DNA from 2 places in the Paenibacillus solisilvae genome. Region 2 is predicted to be linked to the other one. Evidence: riboswitches for the same ligand, from Rfam matches in the RefSeq annotation. Region 2 holds a riboswitch; the other holds the start of a gene.

Region 1 (7,636 bases), on a different contig from region 2:
ACTTGCTACACCGGTACAGTTTATTATCGGTCGTCAATTTTACGTAGGGGCATACAAAGCCCTTCTTAATAAAAGCGCCAATATGGATGTGCTTGTTTCCCTTGGAACATCGGCAGCGTACTTTTATAGTTTATATTTGACGCTGCAATGGGCAGCTTCTGTCGGTGCTCACCGCCATGAGCCGGATATGTATTACGAGACCAGCGCGATTCTTATTACGTTGATCATCTTAGGAAAATTATTTGAAGTGTTAGCGAAGGGTCGGACTTCTGAAGCCATTAAAAAAATGATGGGGCTTCAGGCAAAAACAGCGTTAGTCATTCGGAATAATCAAGAAGTATCTATTCCGGCTCAAGAAGTTGTCATTGGGGATATTGTTCTCGTAAAACCGGGTGAGAAAATTCCAGTCGACGGTGAAGTCGTAGACGGTTTGTCCGCTGTTGATGAATCCATGCTTACGGGGGAAAGTATCCCAGTTGAGAAAAAAGCCGGTGAACCTGTTATTGGGGCTACCGTTAATAAAAACGGAAGCTTAAAAATTAAAGCAACCCGTGTTGGTAAAGAGACAGCTCTTGCACAAATAATTAAAGTTGTGGAAGAAGCTCAAGGTTCTAAAGCGCCTATTCAGCGTATCGCCGATGTGATCTCGGGGATCTTTGTCCCGATTGTTGTAGGAATTGCTGTTGTAACATTTCTGGTTTGGTTTATCTGGGCTGCCCCTGCCGATTTTGCAGCTGCACTGGAAAAGGCAATAGCGGTCCTTGTGATTGCTTGCCCATGTGCTTTAGGCCTTGCGACACCAACATCAATTATGGCTGGCTCTGGCCGCGCGGCGGAGTTTGGCATTCTGTTTAAGGGCGGAGAACATTTAGAATCGATGCAAAAAGTGCAAACGGTCGTACTTGATAAAACGGGCACGGTAACCAAAGGCAAACCTGAACTTACAGACGTCCGAATGGAGAACATGGATGAAGCCACAGCGCTTCGCCTAATTGGTTCTGCCGAAAAACAATCGGAGCACCCGCTTGCTGAGGCGATTGTTGCTGGTATTCTTGCAAGAGGCATCACATTGACCGCCACTGAGCAGTTTGAAGCCATTCCTGGCTACGGAATTCGAGCTATCGTAGAAGGTAAGGACGTTCTGGTTGGAACCCGTAAACTCCTGCAGCGTGAAGCCATCGATTTTGGAAAAGCGGGTACCGCTATGGAAGAGCTCGAATTTGAAGGGAAAACCGCTATGCTCGTTGCCGTAGATAACAAGTATGCAGGTATGGTCGCCGTAGCGGATACGATCAAGGACTCATCGAAAGAGGCAGTAGCTCGCTTAAAACAAATGGGCATCGAGGTCATTATGATTACAGGCGACAACAAACGGACGGCGCATGCAATCGCTCATCAAGTAGGCATTAATCGTGTTCTCGCTGAAGTTCTTCCGGAAGGCAAAGCAGAGGAAGTAAAAAAACTTCAAGGACAAGGAAAGATAGTGGCAATGGTAGGCGATGGCATTAATGATGCCCCGGCTCTTGCCACTGCTGACGTCGGCATAGCCATAGGCACCGGTACTGACATTGCAATGGAAGCAGCGGACGTGACGCTGATGCGCGGAGAACTTACGAGTATTGCAGATGCCATTTACATGAGCCGTAAAACGATAACCAACATTAAACAGAACCTGTTTTGGGCACTCGGTTATAATACGCTAGGAATTCCGATTGCCGCTATAGGACTCTTAGCACCCTGGGTAGCAGGAGCTGCTATGGCACTTAGCTCGGTATCCGTTGTGTTAAACGCCTTACGCTTGCAGAGAGTGAAGTTATAATCTTGTTTTCAAAGAGACAGGAGACAAACATGAAAAAAGCAGTGATTTCAATTTTACTGGCAGTTGCGTTCTTGACGGCATGCGGAAAATCAGGCGGTTCTATGGACCATTCCTCACATGGCGAAACATCAGGAACAACGAATAATGCGGCAATGGATCATAGCGGTATGACAATAGAGGCAGGTTCCAATCAAGCTGTCAATGTCCAAGCCCAGTTCAAGCTTTCTAGTGATAAGACAATGCCGAAGAAAGATACGACGATTATGATTCATATCCAGGACAAAAACGGTAAACCGATTGATGAATTTGATACCGTACATGAAAAACAGATGCATTTTATCATTGTAAGCAAGGATTTGTCCTTCTTCAACCACATTCACCCTGATTATAAAGGAAACGGTGAGTTCACCGTAACCACACAATTTCCAACAGCCGGAGAGTTCAAGATGATTGCCGACATCACTCCAACAGGCATGGGCGCGATGAATAAGAGCCAGTGGATTTCGGTTCAAGGAGAGTCTCCTGCTCAAAAATCAATTGAACCTGATGCTGTATTAACTAAAGTGGTGGATGGTAAAGTGGTAACGCTTTCGATTGATCACCTTATGGCCGACATGGAACTGAACTTGAACTTCAATATTAAAGACGCTCAGACGAAGCAGCCTGTAACGGACCTTCAGCCGTATCTAGGAGCTGTTGGACACGTCGTGATCTTAACCCAAGATGCAGAAAATTACCTGCACGTGCACCCGATTGATGAAAAGGTTTCGGGACCGGATGCCAAATTTATGACGACGTTCCCGCATAGCGGCGTGTACAAGATTTGGGGTCAATTCCAGCAAAATGATAAGGTCTTTACAGTACCTTTTGTTGTAAAAGTACCGTAAAGATTGATGCCCAGTTTCACGGCAAACTGGGCTATTTATATATTCCACAGAAAACCTAATTGTCGACAAAACAAGTGTTGTACTTACAATATAGTATGACAAACTTTTTTCCTAAGCTGGATTATAATTTAGATATGTCAGAAATCCTACACTTGGGAGGATGGTCAAATGGACGAGCAATTCATAAAGAGGTTACATACGCTAAATCGCAACGATGATTTGAGATCCAGACTATTGATCGACGGTGTTAAACTCACTCTTAAACGCAAACAGGAATTGGGTTTGTTAGAGAGGTTTTTTAAAAACAAAGCGAAATCGAATATTGCTGTTAAAGGATGGAATTGAAGTTATTTTTCTATAAAAAACTCGGATCGGCGTTATTTCTCCGGTCTTTTTTTGTGTTTGCTGTAATGGAAATAAGTCAATATAGTAAGTGACGGCTTTTCTTTAAGTTAGAACGTGAATGGAGTTTTAAACGGCGCCACATATGCTATATTGACACCGAAGTTCGCTCTGCATTATTCTTAGAGAGATCTGACTGAACTTATGGAAATAATTCAATATAGCGCGGATGATGACGCACGGGAGAGACCACCCTCGTATAGTGGAAGGGCGGCACCGAAGGAGCAAGCTGCAGGTAGGCACGTACAGGCAGTTAATCTCTCAGGTACAAGGAACCGTCGCCGGACGCGGCTCTGGAGAGAGCTTTCTAGCCACCCAAGGGGACCCGCGGAGGGAATAAATCCGTAAAAACTCTCAGGTACAAGGGACAGAGAAAAGGTGTTGCATGCCTTTTTGCTGTCTTTTTCATTTGCTTTTTTATGAAATATGCCTATAGGGAGCGTTGGAACAGGTGAGATTTAAAAATGTTTTTTCCATTATTGGCCCGTCCATGGTCGGACCCTCCAGTTCCCATACAGCAGGAGCAGTACGCATCGGGAGAGTGGCGCGACAGCTGCTTGGATGCCGCCCGAAAGAGGCCAAAATGACGCTGTACGGCTCATTTGCCGAGACGTATTGGGGTCATGGTACGGACCTGGCTCTAACCGCAGGCCTTTTAAATTACGACACGGATGATGAGCGCATTCCTCAGGCGGACGTTCTTGCAGAAGAAGCGGGAATGACATTGGAATGGGTTCAGGGAAAAGGCAACGGTCCTCATCCCAATTCGGTCAAAATCAACCTGTCGAACGAAGGAAGGAAAGCCGAAATCGTAGCCGCCTCTATCGGTGGGGGGACGATTGCCGTTTATTCCATGAACGGTTTTGATGTGCAGATCACGGGCGAATTTCCCACGATTGCCGTAACGCATTCCGACAAACAGGGGGTTCTCGCCAATATGACCGCTCTGCTTAGTCAGGAGGGGTTTAATATCGGTTATATGGATGTGGATCGCAAGGGACGGAGTGGCGATGCAATGACCGTATTTGAACTGGATTCGGCTCCAGGGGAAAGCACTATAGAGCGGATTCATCACCTGCCGCACATTAAGGAAGTTACGATGATCGATTTGACCAAAAGGAGCTGAAACTTTATATGAGATTCGAGACCCTTGAACAGCTGGCTGAAATATGCCGAAAGGAGAATAAAACGATTGCCGAGGTTATGCTGGAGGATCAGGCTCAGGAAACCGGCGTTGAGACCGAGGAGATCTTCCGTCAGATGGCCGAATACTACGGGGTAATGAAAGAGGCTGTACGTCAGGGACTCACGGGGAACACCAAATCCCGCAGCGGCCTGACCGGCGGCGACGCCAAAAGAGTGTCGGATTATATGCAGCGAGGCGAGACCTCTCTGGGAGGTCCGGCGGCTGAGGCGATGACCTACGCGCTGGCTGTATCCGAGGTAAACGCCTCCATGGGCAGAATTATCGCGACCCCCACTGCCGGATCCTGTGGCATCATCCCCGGGGTGTTCGTCAGCGCCCAGGAGAGATTTGACTGGGACGATGAACATTTGATAAAGGGTTTGTTCTGTGCCGGTGCTATAGGTTATGTTATAGCCAATAACGCATCCATTTCAGGTGCCGAAGGCGGCTGTCAGGCAGAGGTGGGTTCAGCTATCGGAATGGCCGCCGGCGCTATGGTGGAGCTCCGCGGCGGCACGGCACAGCAGGCCGTTCACGCGGTGGGTCTTGCTCTTAAAAACTGCCTTGGGCTGATCTGCGATCCCGTGGCCGGACTGGTGGAAATACCCTGCATCATCCGCAACGGCCTGGGGGCCGTCACGGCTCTGGCAGCCTCGGACATGGCGCTCGCCGGAGTAGGCAGTGTGATCCCTGCCGATGAGGTCATCGGCGTCATGCTGGAAGTGGGAAGCGCCATGCCAACCAAGCACCGCGAGACAGGTAAGGGCGGACTCGCCCAAACACCGACAGGCCGCAAGCTGACCAAAGAACTGATCGAGCAGCGCCGCAAAAAGGCCAAAGAATCAAATACGCCCGACAAGGAGAACTAAGACAGTTCTATCCCAACTGAAATCAAAGAAATTCCCATCTAGAAGTCGCGTAATTTGCGGCTTTTTTTGTTTTTGAAAAGCCATTATACGGGGAGGAGACCAAAGAACTCATCAAACAACTGTTCGAATTCATCCTGTGCTGGCGGATATACAAGTCTGCCAATGAGCCCTATAAAGTGGATTCAATAGCCTACTCTGGTAGGTTATATTTATTTTAAAATAAAGTGACGGTTTACTCCCTATTATTTCTCTGCCACTCAAATTGTTCAGGAATCGTTACAGGAAAATGAAAGCGCTCTTATGACAGGGGGTGGTGACAATAATAGGCAGTAAATAATGGCACTTTGAGAAAGAGTCCAAATTTGAAGGAGGAATTTATTCATGATTAAAAAAGTCTTAAGTAGTTTGGTTATTGGAGGTCTATTGGTGACTACTTCTTTCTTTGATGCAGGTAGTAGAGTAGAGGCAGCACTGATTAATTCAATACCTAACACGACTAAGGTTGAGAAGAAGTATGAAAGCAGCTTTTTAGCGGTTCCTGGCTATGCATCTTTAGGAGTAAAGGATCGAAGCAGTTATGTAGGCAGCTCTTACTATCGTACAGTTAGTAATGGAAGAGAGTTTTTACAGGCAATCCTGGATGCGAGTAATGGTACTGTAAAAGTAATTGAAGTTACGGATAATATTAACTTAGGATGGACTGAATTAGCTTTAAATTCAACTGAAGCTTCAACGTATAGCTTTATTAGCAAGTATCCGAATCCAGCGAAGGGATTTACGAATCCACTGTTAATCGCTTCCGGAGTATCTAAATTAAACATATCCAATGTAGATGGATTAACCATTTTCTCTACTTCAGGAAAAACAATTAAGCATGCTGAATTAAAATTACAGGCATCAGCTAACGATATTGTAATAAGAAATCTCAATTTTGATGAAATGTGGCAATGGGATGACTCCGGACAGCATAAAGAGGTAGGCTGGACATTTATCAAGGTAAATGGCGCTAACCATGTATGGATTGATCATTGTAAGTTTTCTATAGCGGCAGACGGAATGATTGATTTGGAAAATGGCTCATCCAATGTAACACTTTCTTGGAATGAATTCGGATTAGCAGCAACTCAAGAACCTGCTGAGAGCAGTTCTATTTATCAGGCAATCGATAATATGGAGCAAAAATATGCAGCAGGGTCACTGGACCCAACAACCAGCGTTTATTATAAAATGCGTAACGAAGGCGCTACAAAAAATCAGATTATGGCGTATGCAGCATACCACTCTAAAGTTCATTTGTCAGGCTCCGGCGATAAGGATTATACGAACTATGTCAGTCCCGACGGAGTCGAAATTAAAGATGGAAATCAAAGAATCAGATTGACCATGGCATACAATCATTATACGAATGTCGGTCAGCGCTTGCCGATGATTCGTCAAGGTACCGGGCACTTGTTTAATAATTATTTTGATGATTCGACTCATCAGAAATTGCTTGATACGGTTCCCGCTATCTCGAAATATGGCGGAGATAAACTATCACGTGGAGTAAATGCCAGAAATGGAGCCTCGATCGCGGCGGATACAAACGTTTATAATGGGTTTAATGAACCGATGATCGGTGCAGAACGTCAAGGCGACGATACAGGCAATATGGATGAACCTTTTAGTACATTATTTAAAGATGCAATGAACCATAGTTTAATCGTGAATTCTAAAGTAATAAATAGCAGCGGAACTTATATCGGAAGCAGCTGGGATAATAATGGCGATAATGCGTTTACCAAAGGATTCACTTGGTATGACAAATCAACGATCGGGAATTGGGCTTGGTCTTCACACATCGACGGAGTAGAAAATATGAGTAAGACGAACCCGCCAAGTACACCGTTTACGTTTACTTATGATTACAACGAACAATTGCCTTATGCTTATAAAACCGTTCCTTTAAACAGCGTTGTACCAACCGTAATGAAATACGCCGGGGTATCCGCAATTAAATTCAGTGCTGCAGACTGGTTAAGAACAAATTAAATTTGATGCATATTCGACTACAGAAGCAGAAAGTTACAACAGCATGTCAGGCGTAAGACTTGGAAGACTCTATCATGTGCAATAAGCGGTGCCACAGCTACGCAAAATTACCTGAAGTTTACTGGATCAAGCGGGAATTTATTCAATATCGATTAGTTCATGGAGCTGGAGCAAGTTTCCTGTTAAAGCTCGCTAATATAGCGGGTTTTTTTGTCATCATCTACGTTCTACCTTACGCGCCTTTATCCGAATGCATAGCATTCCAACAAAATAAGCCACTCGATTAAGAGTGACCAATGTCATTAATAATAATGAGATCGCTAAGATCAACAAGCATGCCTCATCAAGTAGGCTATTTTTTCTTTAAGACCATCTGAATTCGATTTGGATGTCACGGATGCTTTACAATGACCAACGCTAACTAGCTTGTCTTCCTTTTTAA
Region 2 (7,636 bases):
TTCAACTTTGTAGCTGCCCATTTGGAACTCTTTCGCGTCCAGAGAGATCAATTGAGCGATTGTTTTGTCGCTCAGATCTGCTCCCGCTTTGAGCATTTCAAGGCCGTAGCTGTCTGCATCTACGCCGGCAATTGCAGCAAGCTCACGGGCAGCAGCAACGTCTTCAGGTGTGCAGGTCGGTGATTTGAACAGCAAGGAATCGGAAATAATTGCAGAAAGCATCAATCCAGCGATTTCCGGACGGATAGCAACTCCGTTCTCCTTGTACATTTTGTTAAGAATTGTTGCTGTACAGCCAACAGGCTCGCAGCGGTAGTACAGCGGATGGCTTGTCTCAAAGTTTGCGATACGGTGGTGATCGATAACCTCAACAACGCGAACTTTATCGATATCGCCAGCGCTTTGCTGGCGTTCGTTATGGTCAACGAGAATGACTTGGTTTACTTCGTTTGCAACCGTATCAACAAGACGGGGTGCTTCTACTTTGAATTGGTTCAGCGCATATTGAGTTTCGCCGCTGACAGTGCCAAGACGAACCGCTTCGGCATCAACGCCCAGGTTCTTCTTAAGTTCTGCATAAGCAACTGCTGAGCAAATCGTGTCCGTGTCCGGATTTTTATGTCCGAAAATAAGTACTTTTTCCATGATCAAACTCCTTAAACTGGTTTATTGGGAAATCCCTCTCCAGATTATATCGTTATTTCACTCTTTTTTCTATAACCTGTCGTTCTTTGTCGCTCCGTTCATTTCTTTTCTCAACTTCTTCAAGCAGAAGAAGATATAACCGAATGAACAAACAACGTAAAGAATCGTCGGTAAAAAGAGGCTGCGCAGGGCTAGTCGAACGATGACCCGAGAGAGGACACTTCGTGCAGCGTCCTTTCTTTCGGATTAACGCTCAAGCCTGCTTCGCAGCCTCTTCGTTGCATTCCTAATTATCTGTCCGCATGAGCTATTCCCCTTGGAGCGTCATCTCCAAGCTAGCGAATTAACAAAACAGTCTGTTAACCTACTTTAACCCCATCCGGACTTCTTCCATCAGCTTGTCATAGGGCTGAATATAGAGAATCGTCCAATTGCGGATGCCGTCATCCATATAGGTAATCATGTTTTTCTTGCCGGAGATCTCGCCGATCACATTGCCTGATTGACGATTCTTCATCTTCTTATCGCCGCTGAGAAGCTGTTTAATCGACTGCTGATCCGGCTCATTGGCGAAGCTGTCATAATGGTTAGAAGCATACAAGCGCCCGTCTTGATCGGCGATATAAAGCTCGCCCTGCTCGCGGTCATTGCTTACATTCATCTTCTGCAGGCTCTCGAATACCCAGTCGGATTTCACATATAAAATGATGGCGGACTCATTCGGATTGAAGGGTTTGAGATAAGTCGTCACGATAAAAGCAAAGGTATCGATCATCCCGTTCTTCTTCTCAAGACTGGTCGGAATTAATTTGGAGGTCGGATGTGGGCTCGGAGGGTTTAAGAGCCATCGTTTGATGGCCGACTTGGTTACACCGTCATCCAGCAAGAAAGGAGTCGTCGTCCCGTAAATTTCCTTGGAGGCGGAATTATAGACAACCATGGAGTGAAGAAAGGATGAGCTTTCCAAAATACTGTTGAGCCGCTGATACCCGCGAATGAGGTCCATCTTAGGAAGCCTTGCATCAAACATCATCGGAATGAGTATGTTATCCTTGTATACGAAGTTCGATAAATGGGTAATGATTTCATTCATATAGGACAGATTGTATTGAATTTGGGAGAGCACCTTCAGATTAGATTCCTGTTGATTGTTCTTAACCGACCTTTCCAGAATGTAAGTGTTCGCGATCGATAAGGACAGAAGCACCAAAAACATCGAGAGCATGATGGAGATCAATACGCGCTGCAAGTATTTTTTGGATTTATAAAATCCCAATACCTTCATTTGGGGCCCCTCCCGAAAATTAATGCGCTTACATTTTAGTCCCTATTATGGCAAATGAATATTAAAAGTTCCACTGCGATTAATAAACGACTATAATATATACAGGTTAATTCAGGACCAGGATGCATGACAAGCAAAACAGTTTACTACGATAATGAGGTGCACAATGATTGTTATAAAAACAAAAGAAGAAATAAATAACATGCGCAAAGCCGGCATCATTCTCGCCTCCTGCCACCAAGAAATCGCCAAGCTGATCAAGCCTGGAATCACAACGGATGAAATCGATCAATTTGCCGAAAAATTCATGCTGGAGCATGGAGCAACACCTGAGCAGAAAGGCTATAACGGCTACCGCTTCGCAACATGCGCCTCCATCAATGACGTCATCTGCCATGGCTTCCCCTCTGCCACAGCGCTTAAAGACGGCGACATCGTCACGATCGATATGGTCGTTAATTTGAACGGCTGGCTCGCTGATTCCGCCTGGTCCTATGCGGTGGGCAAAGTCTCTGATGAAGCCCGGCGCCTGTTGAACGTGACTGAGCAATCCCTGTACAAAGGTATTGAACAAGCGGTTGCAGGCAACCGCATCGGAGATATCTCCAATGCGATTCAAGTCTATGCTGAAGCGGAAGGTTTCTCGGTTGTACGGGAGTTTATCGGTCATGGCATCGGTTCTCAAATGCATGAGGAACCGCAAGTTCCCCACTACGGCCCTCCCGGCAGAGGTCCGCGTCTGAAGGAAGGCATGGTCTTGACCATTGAGCCGATGCTCAATGTCGGCGCTTGGAAGAGCAAGCTGGATTCAGACGGATGGACCGCAAGAACAATTGACGGCAAGCTCTCTGCGCAGTACGAGCACACGCTTGCTATTACAGAGGATGGACCATTTATTCTCACCAAGCTTTAATCAATAAGGGCTGTGCCTGGCTCAGTGACGATGATCACCGCAGACAGGCACAGCCCTTATGTGATTGATGCAGGCGGCAGGCTTCTCTGACTTACCGGCGGAAGTTCCATTCCTGCGTGCCGTATTTCTCCCGAACAAGCTTAGCCGCAAGCTCCTCCTCGTAGCCGCTCAGCTTCTCTACGATGAATTCCGTTTCAAGACCTTCGGCGAAGCCTTGTCGAAAGGCTTCTTCGACCTCCCTAATCGTAACCGGACTGCCGTTCTTCGACTGTAAGCAAGGATTAATGGCAGCAGCTTTCTGATCAAATGTCTGCTTGATTTCCTCCCTCGCCTTCACGTCCTTGAAGAGAAGCAGGCGGAATAACAAGTCCGTATCCAGATCCAGCAGGACTGAGCCATGCTGCAAAATCATTCCCCTGGCTCGCATCTGCGCACTGCCGGCTATTTTCTTCCCCTCCAGGACAAGCTCATACTTCGAAGGCGAATCAAAGCAAGCCGGGGACGTTATCCCCTTCTCAACCTGCTGGGGGGAGTCCTGTGCGGCAAGGCCGGTCATTTCAGCATGCAGCCCCAATTTTTGAAACCCGTAGAGCAAGCCCATGCTGAGCACACGGTAAGCATCCGTCACATTTGCCGGCATACCCGGATAGCTCTCAGAGACGATGATACTGTAAGTCAGCTCCTGATCATGAAGCACGGCACGTCCGCCGGTCGCCCTTCTGACAAAACCGATCCCGTTCTCCATTACCCTTGATACGTCTATTTCCTTATGGACCCGTTGAAAATATCCGATCGATAACGTAGGCGGATTCCAGCCATAGAAACGGACGGATGGAAGCGTGCGGCCCTCGCTGTGGGCGATAAGCATGGCCTCGTCAATCGCCATGTTCTCCTCCGGTGAACGGCTGCCGGTATGAACGAATCTCCAAGGTGCACCCATAACTACGCTCCCTTCAATCAGCTCCTTTTGATGACAGGCGGTTGTCTTGCTGATTCGATTGCGTATTAGTCAATCAACGTCCGATATCGATCCGCGGATAAAAGTTTGTTCAGCGCATTTTCTACATTTCCATCGACTTCTACCTCAACGATCCAACCACCCTCGTAAGGCTCGCCGTTAACAAGCTCCGGCTGTTCCATAAGCGTCTGATTCACCTTAGTGACCGTCCCCGAAACGGGACAGTAGAGCTCCGAAACGGTCTTCACGGATTCAATGGATCCGATGCTCTCACCTGCTGTGACGGCCGTGCCCGTCTCAGGAAATTCAACAAAAACGATGTCTCCAAGCAAGCTCTGCGCGTAATCCGTTATGCCGACCCGAACGATTTGCCCTTCAACCGCCAGTACCCACTCATGTTCATCGCTATAGACCAGATTTTCTCTAACCTCACTCATCGGTACACGCCTCTTTTCGAATTAGTTGGTGAAGCGAAGAATAGAATAAAGGAGCATCAGCTGTTCTAAAAGCAGGAAGAAACGCCATTGCGCTATCCGCTAAGGAGGTCATACAAGTCTCTTCCCTTAAATCTATAGCGGGAACGAAGCGAAAATTCATCATTCCCCGTCCAAAAAAAAGGACAGAGAAAAGGAATTGCGCCTCTTCTCTGTCCTCGGTACCTGAGAGTTTAAGACATGACGGCTTTCAAGGCCATGCAGTCCTTACACCTTGGGTGGCTTTCGCGCTCTCCAGAGCTGCGTCCGATACCGGTTCGTTTACCTGAGAGATTACCCGTTAACCGGCGGGTTAACGGCTTGCTCCTTCGGTGCCGCATCGGCAAGCTGCCTGAGCGGTCTCTCCCGACTATCTTCATCCGCATCATATCCAGTTGTCTCCATCAAGCATAGTTCACTCTCTCTTTTTATGTCAATATAGTTAACAATAAAAATAGATTTCGTATAATCAAAGGTTGACATTGATTGATGCACAACGTTTATAATAAAGCTATCAGTGTGAATGGACAATTGAATACGCGGATGATGGTAGAGGGAGAGATTACCTGAAACCGGGGTAACGCCGAAGGAGTAAGCCTGCCCGCAGGTGAATCTCTCAGGCAAAAGGACTTTTATCGGACGCATCTCTGGAGAGCATCCTAATTTCTTTAGGATCACCCAAGGTGAAACTGTTAAGCAACATGTGGATAACATTAATTTATGTTTGCATGTAACTTAACAGGTAACTCTCAGGTACAAAGGACAGAGCAGAAGGAAGAGACTGCGCAGCTTTAGCTGCGTATTCGGATTCCTTTTGCCTGTCTTTTTTAATTGGTGTGACCTGTCGGTTATGGAAGCTAATTTATGAAAGAGGTGATGAGATGGAGCCTTTACAACGCACACCGCTCTTCCCGCATTATGCCGCCTTCCCAGCCGTCCGATGCATCGATTTTGGCGGCTGGGAGCTGCCTGTTCAGTTTACCGGCATTCAACAGGAGCATGATGCCGTGCGCCGTCAGGCAGGGTTATTCGACGTCTCCCACATGGGTGAATTCCTGGTAACCGGAATGTATGCAGAAGCTTTTTTGCAGCAGATGACGACGAACGATATCGCGAATCTGGCTGCGGGACAAGCGCAGTACACACTCATGTGTTATCCGAATGGCGGGGTCGTAGATGATTTGCTCGTATACAAATATTCAGACGATCAATTCATGCTCGTCGTCAACGCCTCCAACATCGACAAGGATTGGGCTTGGCTGCAGGATCATATTATTGGCGACGTTGTGATGGAGAACCGTTCCCGTGTAACGGCTCTTCTTGCCCTGCAGGGGCCTCTTGCCTCGGCCATATTATCCCGGGTTACCGATGCAGACACCGGCAGCCTCGCTTCCTTCCACTTTATCCATCCAGCCGTCGTCTGCGGTGTTCCCGCGCTTGTTTCCCGCACGGGCTACACCGGCGAAGATGGCTTTGAGATTTATGCTCCAGCTGATCAAGCGGGGATCGTATGGAAAGGCTTGCTTGCTGCCGGGCATGGGGACGGACTTATTCCTGCCGGACTTGGCGCTCGCGACACGCTGCGTTTCGAAGCGAGGCTTCCTTTGTACGGACAGGAATTATCTCCTGATATTTCGCCGCTTGAGGCCGGACTTGGCTATTTCGTTAAACTGCTTAAAGGGGATTTTATCGGACGCGGGGCATTGCTGGAGCAGCAAAAATTAGGGTTAACGCGTAAATTAGTCGGGCTCGAGCTGATCGACCGCGGAATTCCGAGGCCGCATTATCCCGTCTATGCGGACGGCTCACTCATCGGCGAGGTGACAACCGGTACGCAGTCCCCCTCTCTGAAGCGGAACCTGGGGCTGGCGATGATAAAAATGGACTATACGGCTTTAGATACGGAAGTTCTCGTCGAGATCCGGGGGAAGATGCTGAGGGCCCGCATTGTGAAAACCCCTTTTTACAAAAATACGCCCGCATCCGGCAAAGGAGTGACTGCGCCATGAACCACCGCTACTTACCGATGACGGAGCAGGATCAGGCTGATATGCTCCAGACGATAGGGGCAGACTCCATCGAAGATCTCTTCATCGACATACCGGAATCCGTGCGTTACTCCGGCGTCCTCCCCATGTCCGCTGCGCTTAGCGAGCCGGATCTGCTGAAGCATATGCGCCAATTATCCGACCGCAATGCAGACTTTGACCGTTATGCCTGCTTCCTCGGCGCAGGTATCTATGATCACCATATTCCTGTCATCATCAACCACATGATTTCCCGCTCCGAATTTTATACAGCCTACACCCCTTACCAGCCGGAGATCAGCCAAGGAGAGCTGCAGGCCATCTTTGAATTCCAATCCTATATTTGTGAATTAACAGGCATGAAGGTGGCCAATGCCAGCATGTACGACGGAGCAACCGCTCTCGCGGAGGCTGCCGCGCTGGCCAGCGGTGCAGTGAAGCGGAAGCAGATTCTTGTTTCCCGCACCGTTCATCCCGAGGCTAGAGAAATTCTGCTGACATCGGCACACGGTCTGGGCCTTAAGATTACCGAGATCGGCTGCAGCAATGGCACAACAGATCTGAATGAGCTTGCTGCCGCTGTTACTGAGGATACTGCCGCCGTTCTGATCCAAAGCCCGAATTTTTTCGGCTGCATCGAGGATGTCAGAGCCATTGAGCCGCTTATTCACGCCAAGAAAGGACTGCTCGTCTTAAGCACCAACCCGATGTCGCTCGGTTTATTGGAATCCCCCGGGGAACTTGGTGCAGACATAGCTGTCGGCGATGCGCAGCCGCTTGGCATTCCTGCGGCACTCGGCGGTCCGACCTGCGGCTTCTTCGCAGTAACAGAAGCGCTGATGCGCCGCATTCCCGGGCGAATCGTCGGCCAGACCGTCGATCAGAACGGGCAAAGAGGCTTCGTGCTCACGCTGCAGGCACGCGAACAGCATATCCGCCGGGAGAAAGCGACCTCTAATATATGCTCCAATCAAGCGCTGCTTGCCCTTTGTGCATCCATTTACATGTCAACGATGGGCAAGCAGGGCATGCAGGAAACGGCTTTGCTCAATTTGCGCAAAGCACATTATGCAGCGGAACAATTCACGCTTACTAACGAAGGGAAGCTCAGTCTGCCATTTTCAGCCCCCTTCTTCAACGAATTCGTCCTCCGGCTGCCGGAGGGTGCCGATCCCGCCGTCATCAATAAGAAGCTGTTGGAAGCCGGGTTCATTGGCGGCTATGATCTTGGCCGTGCTTATCCGGAGCTTCAGGGTCATCTATTAGTTGCTGTTACGGAACGGAGAACGAAGGACGAAATCGACCGGTTCGTCCTTGAATTGGAGGCCTGTATAT

The links. A riboswitch is a leader RNA that binds a small molecule or an ion and turns the genes downstream of it on or off. The one in region 2 is predicted to bind glycine.
Region 1: another riboswitch for glycine. It lies ahead of sdaAB (L-serine ammonia-lyase, iron-sulfur-dependent subunit beta); the one in region 2 lies ahead of gcvH (glycine cleavage system protein GcvH).

The regions. Positions count from the first base shown of each region.
Region 1 covers NZ_JBHSOW010000024.1:3,541-11,176, reverse strand. Annotated here, with positions in the region: gene ACFPYJ_RS06565 (heavy metal translocating P-type ATPase) at 1-1,819, shown strand, start outside; gene ACFPYJ_RS06560 (hypothetical protein) at 1,849-2,706, shown strand; gene ACFPYJ_RS06555 (hypothetical protein) at 2,875-3,051, shown strand; glycine riboswitch at 3,279-3,396, shown strand; gene sdaAB (L-serine ammonia-lyase, iron-sulfur-dependent subunit beta) at 3,560-4,234, shown strand; gene sdaAA (L-serine ammonia-lyase, iron-sulfur-dependent, subunit alpha) at 4,243-5,163, shown strand; gene ACFPYJ_RS06540 (pectate lyase family protein) at 5,545-7,194, shown strand; gene ACFPYJ_RS06535 (DUF3973 domain-containing protein) at 7,521-7,636, opposite strand, start outside.
Region 2 covers NZ_JBHSOW010000106.1:24,974-32,609, forward strand. Annotated here, with positions in the region: gene ACFPYJ_RS27570 (manganese-dependent inorganic pyrophosphatase) at 1-645, opposite strand, end outside; gene ACFPYJ_RS27575 (cache domain-containing protein) at 1,010-1,930, opposite strand; gene map (type I methionyl aminopeptidase) at 2,097-2,843, shown strand; gene ACFPYJ_RS27585 (lipoate--protein ligase family protein) at 2,935-3,783, opposite strand; gene gcvH (glycine cleavage system protein GcvH) at 3,849-4,238, opposite strand; glycine riboswitch at 4,446-4,535, opposite strand; glycine riboswitch at 4,539-4,653, opposite strand; glycine riboswitch at 4,818-4,916, shown strand; glycine riboswitch at 4,920-5,042, shown strand; gene gcvT (glycine cleavage system aminomethyltransferase GcvT) at 5,156-6,283, shown strand; gene gcvPA (aminomethyl-transferring glycine dehydrogenase subunit GcvPA) at 6,280-7,636, shown strand, end outside; gene gcvPB (aminomethyl-transferring glycine dehydrogenase subunit GcvPB) at 7,635-7,636, shown strand, end outside.